DNA from 2 places in the Pseudoalteromonas sp. TB41 genome. Region 2 is predicted to be linked to the other one. Evidence: predicted binding sites of a transcription regulator. Region 2 holds the regulator's gene; the other holds the start of a gene.
What was found. The regulator MetJ, encoded in region 2, represses methionine synthesis genes. The targets are predictions, from matches to a motif close to TAGACGTCTAGACGTCTA.
Positions count from the first base shown of each region.

Region 1: L641_RS0119140 (translation initiation factor) is a predicted target of MetJ. The motif match lies at 1,504-1,521, and genes of this name have one in related genera.

Region 1 is NZ_AUTH01000106.1:94,304-97,730, forward strand. Features, by position in the region: gene L641_RS0119130 (amino acid aminotransferase) at 1-764, opposite strand, end outside; gene L641_RS0119135 (GAF domain-containing protein) at 843-1,502, opposite strand; gene L641_RS0119140 (translation initiation factor) at 1,750-2,079, shown strand; gene L641_RS0119145 (EAL domain-containing protein) at 2,095-3,427, opposite strand, start outside.
Region 2 is NZ_AUTH01000084.1:65,834-69,260, reverse strand. Features, by position in the region: gene metL (bifunctional aspartate kinase/homoserine dehydrogenase II) at 1-517, opposite strand, end outside; gene metB (cystathionine gamma-synthase) at 567-1,814, opposite strand; gene metJ (met regulon transcriptional regulator MetJ) at 2,013-2,333, shown strand; gene L641_RS0113140 (malic enzyme-like NAD(P)-binding protein) at 2,402-3,427, opposite strand, start outside.

The DNA of each region.
Region 1 (3,427 bases), on a different contig from region 2:
CCAATACGCTCACGGTATAAGCCAAAGTTTTTAGAACATGATGAACAAATGATCAACTCTTCAACCGCATTAGCTAAAATACGTAAACCATTCGCATCTTCTTCTAAAGAAGAACCAAAACCTTGGTATGCAATATCAATCAATGGCGTAAAGCCCACATCTTTTGCAAGTTCAGCAATAGTATTCCATTGTGTTTCGTTTAAATCCATACCACTTGGGTTGTGACAACATGCATGTAATAACACAACATCGCCCTTAGGCACCTGTGTTAATGTTTCAACCATTTCATCAAACAATAAATCTTTGTTTTCGTAGTCGTAGTATGGGTATTCTTTAACAGTTAAGCCTGCAGCTTCAAATAAGCTAATGTGGTTAGCCCACGTTGGGTTAGTAACCCATACAGTAGCGCCTGGGTTACAACGTACAATAAATTCTGCTGCAACACGAAGTGCGCCTGTACCACCAGGTGCTTGTGCTGTGCGTACGCGATTAGCTAATAATGCCGGGTGCTCACCAAGAAGAAGATTTTCCATTTGTTGACAGTAATCTAAGTTACCAGCAAGACCAATGTAAGATTTGCTCATTTCATTTTCTAAACGAAACGCTTCTGCTTTTTTTACTGACTTTAATACCGGGGTATTCCCCTGCTCGTCTTTATATACACCAACCCCTAAGTCAATCTTATTAGGGTTAGTATCTTGCTTATAGGCCGCCATAAGGCCAAGAATAGGGTCTGTTGGTAATGGTTTTAATACTGAGAACATTGACTATCTCTTCGTTATTTAGGGGTTAGCTGTTGCGCTAAGCTTAACATAAAAACTCACTCGATTGACCAGTGTTATTTACACTAAAAAGTGAGGAATTTTAATACAGCATGCAATTAATAACGCGAGTGTCGCATTATCAAAAAAATCCGTGCTAAAGGCTTCGCCATCGACAATGCCAATGCACTGCTTTTGCGCATTAAATAGTGGTAAACAGGCCTCTGCTTTTACTTTCGGATCGCAGGTGTAATACTCACCACCCGCGGCTAAATATTGCTCAACATTATTAATGACACGTCCTTTACCACTGAGTGCCACTTGCACATTATTACTGCCGGTTGCAAATTCAGCGGTGAGCGGAAATAAAGGGCGACTCGGTGCACCAAAATAAGCGAGCTTTAATAACTGCTCGCCTTCAGGGGTGGCCGTATTTTGATAGATGCCATACCAATCTAACTGGGTGTTTTCGATTACATAGTCAACAATCAACTGAAGTTGCGCTAACTTTGCCGTTATTTGCGTATTTTGGCTAACGTAATCGTTTAAATTAAACGGCTCATCTTGCAAGTAGCCGAATAAACTACATGCGCCACCTTCACCGAGTTCTGGAATTTGATACTGCCAACGCACGGCCGGTGCAGCATTGCTATTTAAGTACTGCTCAAGCTTTTCTAGCTCAGCATTAATTAACTGTTGCTCTACATTAAGCTGAGCTTGCTCTAAATAAGAATTTATCATTTGGCCATCTATACATCTACAATGCCGAAATAGTAGCATGGATATTTTTATAGCGCTAGCCAATTTAAAGCGCTTTTTAAAATCCTTAAGCACTTTTATTCATAAGCACTATTGCGGTACTTAAACAGAGGATGTTTATCTTTGCGGGATTAAAAGGTGTTCAGCTTAGGCGCAAAAATTACGCCTTTGCATCACAAATTTGTTATTATTTAGCCCAATATTAGATTCAATCTTAGATAGGTTAATTATGAGTGATAATCACTTAGTGTATTCAACAGCAACAGGGCGAATTGACCAGCCAAAGCCAGAAAAAGAACTGGATGTAAAACTATTTAAAGACGGGTCTATTCGCATAGAGCGTCAAACCAAAGGTCGAAAAGGTAAAGGCGTAATGCTAGTTGTAGGATTAGATCCCCAACAGCACGATTTAAAAAAGTTAGCAAAAACAATAAAAAGTAAGATGGGCCAAGGTGGCGCAGTAAAAGAAGGAGTTATTGAAGTACAAGGTGATGATCGCGATAAGTTAAAGGCGATTTTAGAAGGATTAAAGTTTAAGGTAAAAATTGCGGGTGGTTAACCCGCAATTTTTGTTCTATTCAGGGACTTTTAACGCAGCTAATTGATCAAACAACACAGGGATATCGGCTTCGGCAACGGGCTTACTAAAGTAATAGCCTTGCACAATAAAACAATTATTATTTTGTAAAAATTCAACTTGCTCTATTGTTTCAACCCCTTCAGCAACCACATCAAGCTTGAGCTTTTGTGCCATCGCAATAATCGCAGCGGTGATCTCCATATCATTATCATCTTCAGGGATATCTTTAACAAACGAGCGGTCAATTTTAAGAATATCGACAGGAAAACGTTTAAGGTAACTCAACGAAGAATAGCCCGTACCAAAATCGTCAATAGAAATTGAAATACCCAGCTTTTTCAATTGATGTAGCTGATCAATAGCCGCCTCAACATTACCCATTAGCATGCTCTCAGTCAGTTCAAGGTGCAGGCTTTTAGCATTAATTTGCGTCTCTATGATTATTTTTTTCAGCATAGGTACTAAGCTTGCGTCTTTAAACTGCCTTGCTGACAGGTTTATCGACATGTTGCTCGCTCTACCTTGTTGCTCTAGTCGTTTAGTAAACTCACACGCTTGTTGTAATACCCACTTACCAAGTTCCACAATTAAACCCGTTGCCTCAGCAATAGGAATAAATTTAGTAGGTGGAATGAATCCCTGCGTAGGATGGAACCAGCGAAGCAATGCTTCATATCCCACTACACTATTATCGCGACAATCAACTTGTGGCTGATAATGCAGTGTGAGTTGTTTTTCTTTAATTGCATGGCGCAACTCATTTTCAAGGAATAATCGCTCATTGGCGGCTGCATTTAGATCTTGGCTATAAAAGTGGAACGTATTACGCCCTTTCGCTTTTGCTTCATACATGGCTAAATCAGCATGTTTTAATAACTGATCTTCTTCTAAGCTATCAAATGGCGCCAAGGTAATACCAATACTGGCACTAACAATCACTTCGTTACTACCTAATTTTATTGGCTGATTTAACGTTTTTTGAATGGTGTCAGCGACTTCCGATGCTTCTTTTTGATGCTCAATACCACTGAGTAATACCGCAAACTCATCACCGCCTAAACGGGCTATAGTATCTTCTGCTCGTAAGCGCTGCTTTAAGCGCGTTGCCACTTCAACCAATAGTTGATCGCCTGCATCGTGACCTAAAGTATCGTTAATACGCTTAAATTCATCCAAATCAAAATAAAATAAAGCAAACGAGTAACGCCCTCTTTCAGCAAGCGCCATCGACTTTCTAAGCTGCATTCTAAAGAATGTACGATTAGCAAGCCCAGTTAATGTGTCGAAGTAAGCGAGCTGTTCCATTTTGCGTTGGCTTTCTTTTACA
Region 2 (3,427 bases):
TAATTTTACTCGTCTGTATGGCTTTTAAGCACTGCTGCTGATTATTAGCATGCTGCAGCTGTCCGGTATCTAACGTAAATAACTGCCTAGCGTCATGGGCACAAGCGCTAACGTTAAGCTGTTCTAAGTAAGCGCTTAGTAACCTTGCAGACCACAATTCACCATGTGCTAATAACGCAGCTTCAGCTAATGTCCCTTGCTTAGCCTGCTTGGTAATAATACTGAGCTCAGTTTCAAGTAAATCAAGCGCATGGTGCTTAGCGTTAGCTATTAATAATTGCTCAATTAGAGCTATTTGATGGTTGCTCAATAGCAATACAATATCAGCAATAGCTTGAGTGTCTTGCTGTTGGTAGCTTTGCCACAGTTTAACTAAGGTATCGGTGGTTTTACCGGCAGCCGATACCACCACACAATCCCCAGCTTGAGCGTGAGTTAAAATAATATTTGCGACACTTTTAAAGCGATCCGCTGAGCTTAAACTCGAACCACCAAATTTATGAACCTGATTTACCATATTAATACCGACTCGCATTTATGTTTTGTATTTTGAAGATTGGTATGCACTACCATAACGCCGGATTCGCCGCGTTTAACTTTGCTGAACCAAATGATTCACTAGCACCACTTTTTGCCGATAGGCCGGGATTGGCTTGCCCTGGGCGCACCAAATTAAATACCCTGTCTAAGTCAGCGAGTAAATCATTTACATCTTCAATACCCACCGAGATACGAATAAGCGTGTCGCCTACTCCGGCTTCTGCACGCGCGGTTGCGTCCATGCCGGCGTGGGTCATAGTCGCAGGGTGACAAATCAAACTTTCTACTCCACCTAATGATTCCGCTAAGCTAAATTCATTTAAGCGCGTTAAAAACGCTGCAGCATCGTTTATATCGCCTTTTATATCAAAGCTAACCATAGCACCAAAGCCAAGCTGCTGCGCCTTAGCTAGCGCATGTTGAGGGTGTGATTCAAGACCTGGGTAGTAAACTTGGGCAACAAACTGGGAGCGTTCTAAATACTGTGCAATGGCGAGTGCATTTTCTTGGTGTTGCCTTAAACGCACGTTTAAAGTACGTAAGCCTCTGAGCGTTAAATAGCTATCAAATGGCGCGCCGGTGATGCCAATGTTATTTGCCCACCACGCTAACTCTTCACCTAACTCAGCAGTCGCTGCGATAACCGCGCCACCAACAACGTCTGAATGGCCATTGATATATTTTGTGGTTGAGTGCACCACAATATCAGCGCCAAACTTAATCGGGTTTTGTAATGCTGGCGATAAAAATGTGTTGTCGGCGGCAACCAGTGCACCACACTGTTTAGCTGTATCAGTTACCGCTTTAATATCTGTTAAGCGTAAAATAGGATTGCTAGGTGTTTCAATCCAAATCAGCTTAGGTTTAATAGCAAGGATGCGTGTCAAACTGTCGCTTTTGGTAAAATCGACCACTTCTAGTTTTAATAAGCCGCGCTTTTCTAGCGAAGTAAATAAGCGATAGCTGCCCCCATAACAGTCATGAGGGATCACTAACGTATCGTCACTATTAAGTAATTGTGTTGTTAGGTGAACGGCTGCCATGCCTGTTGCGGTAATAATGCCTTTAGCGCCACCTTCAAGCTCCGTGAGCGCCTCAGCCAAAATGTCACGATTAGGGTTACCACTGCGGCCATAATCATATTGACGCTTTGTATCAAAGTCAGCAAATGAGTAAGTTGTTGATAAATAAAGCGGTGGAACAACCGCACCATGCTGTTTGTCGGCTTCTATTCCACTACGAACAGCAATTGTTGCCTTATTTTTTTCACTCATTTTCGCTACCTTTACTAATTTGGATGTTTAGACGTCTAAAAGGTAGCGTATGCAATTTAAGATGTCAAAACATTTAAATGTCTAGATAGCTAAATAACTAGTATTTGACTATCTTTTTTAAACCGATAGAATTTCACGCATATTTACACGCTTTGATGCTGTGTGAGCAATTTATAATCTGAGGCAACGATACATCTTATGGCTAAATGGAATGGTGAATATATTCACCCATACGCAGAACACGGGAAAAAATCCGAACAAGTAAAGAAGATCACCGTTTCGATCCCGCTAAATGTATTAAAAGTATTAACTGATGAACGTACTCGTCGTCAAATAAACAACTTACGTCATGCAACAAATAGCGAGCTTTTATGCGAAGCGTTTTTGCATGCGTTTACCGGGCAACCGCTGCCTAATGATGATGATTTGCGTAAAGATAACGCAGAAAAAGTACCTGAAGAAGTGAAGAAAATAATGCAAGAAATGGGACTAGAAGTGCCTATTTTAAATGAAGACTAGAAGGGTCTTTATACAAAAAAACCTCAGCAAATGCTGAGGTTTTTTTTGCGCTAATTTATACTTAACAATTACGCCATGTAGTTTTCTGGCATATCAATTTGTGCAACGCCAGAGTCTACCGCCGCCTGCGCAACCGCTTTAGCTATACGTGGTAACAAACGTGGATCCATTGGTTTTGGTATAATATATTTAGCACCAAACTCTAATTTGTCGATGCCTGCGGCAGTAAGCACTTCAGTCGGTACGGGCTCTTTAGCAATACTACGAATTGCTTCTACAGCAGCAATTTTCATCTCGTCGTTTATTTCACTGGCACGTACATCTAACGCACCACGGAAAATAAACGGAAAACACAATACGTTATTAACTTGATTCGGATAATCAGAGCGACCTGTAGCCATAATTAAATCGTTACGTGCAGCGTGTGCTAATTGCGGATCGATTTCAGGATCGGGGTTTGAACAAGCAAATACCACGGGTCTATCAGCCATTAATTTTAAATCTTCAGGGGCTAATAAATTAGGGCCCGATACACCCACAAACACATCGGCATCTTCAATTACATCTTGTAAAGTACGTTTATCGGTATTGTTTGCAAATAATTGCTTATATTCATTCAAGTCATCACGACGCGTATGAATAACTCCTTTGCGATCTAACATATAAATATGTTCACGCAACGCGCCACATTTAATTAAAAGCTCCATACAGGCAACAGCTGCAGCGCCGGCACCTAAACATACAATAATTGCATCTTCAATTGCTTTGCCCTGTACTTCCAGCGCGTTTAGCATACCCGCAGCCGTTACAATAGCCGTACCATGCTGATCATCATGAAAAACAGGAATGCTACAACGCTCTATAAGCGCTTTTTCTATTTCAAAACACTCGGGCGCTTTAATATCTTCTAAATTAATTCCACCAAAAGTGTCGGCAATATTAGCCACCGTGTTAATAAAGTCTTCGGTAGTACGGTGCTTAACTTCAATATCTATAGAGTCTAACCCTGCAAAACGCTTAAATAGTAGCGCTTTACCTTCCATAACGGGTTTTGAAGCCAGTGGACCTAAATTACCTAAGCCTAAAATTGCGGT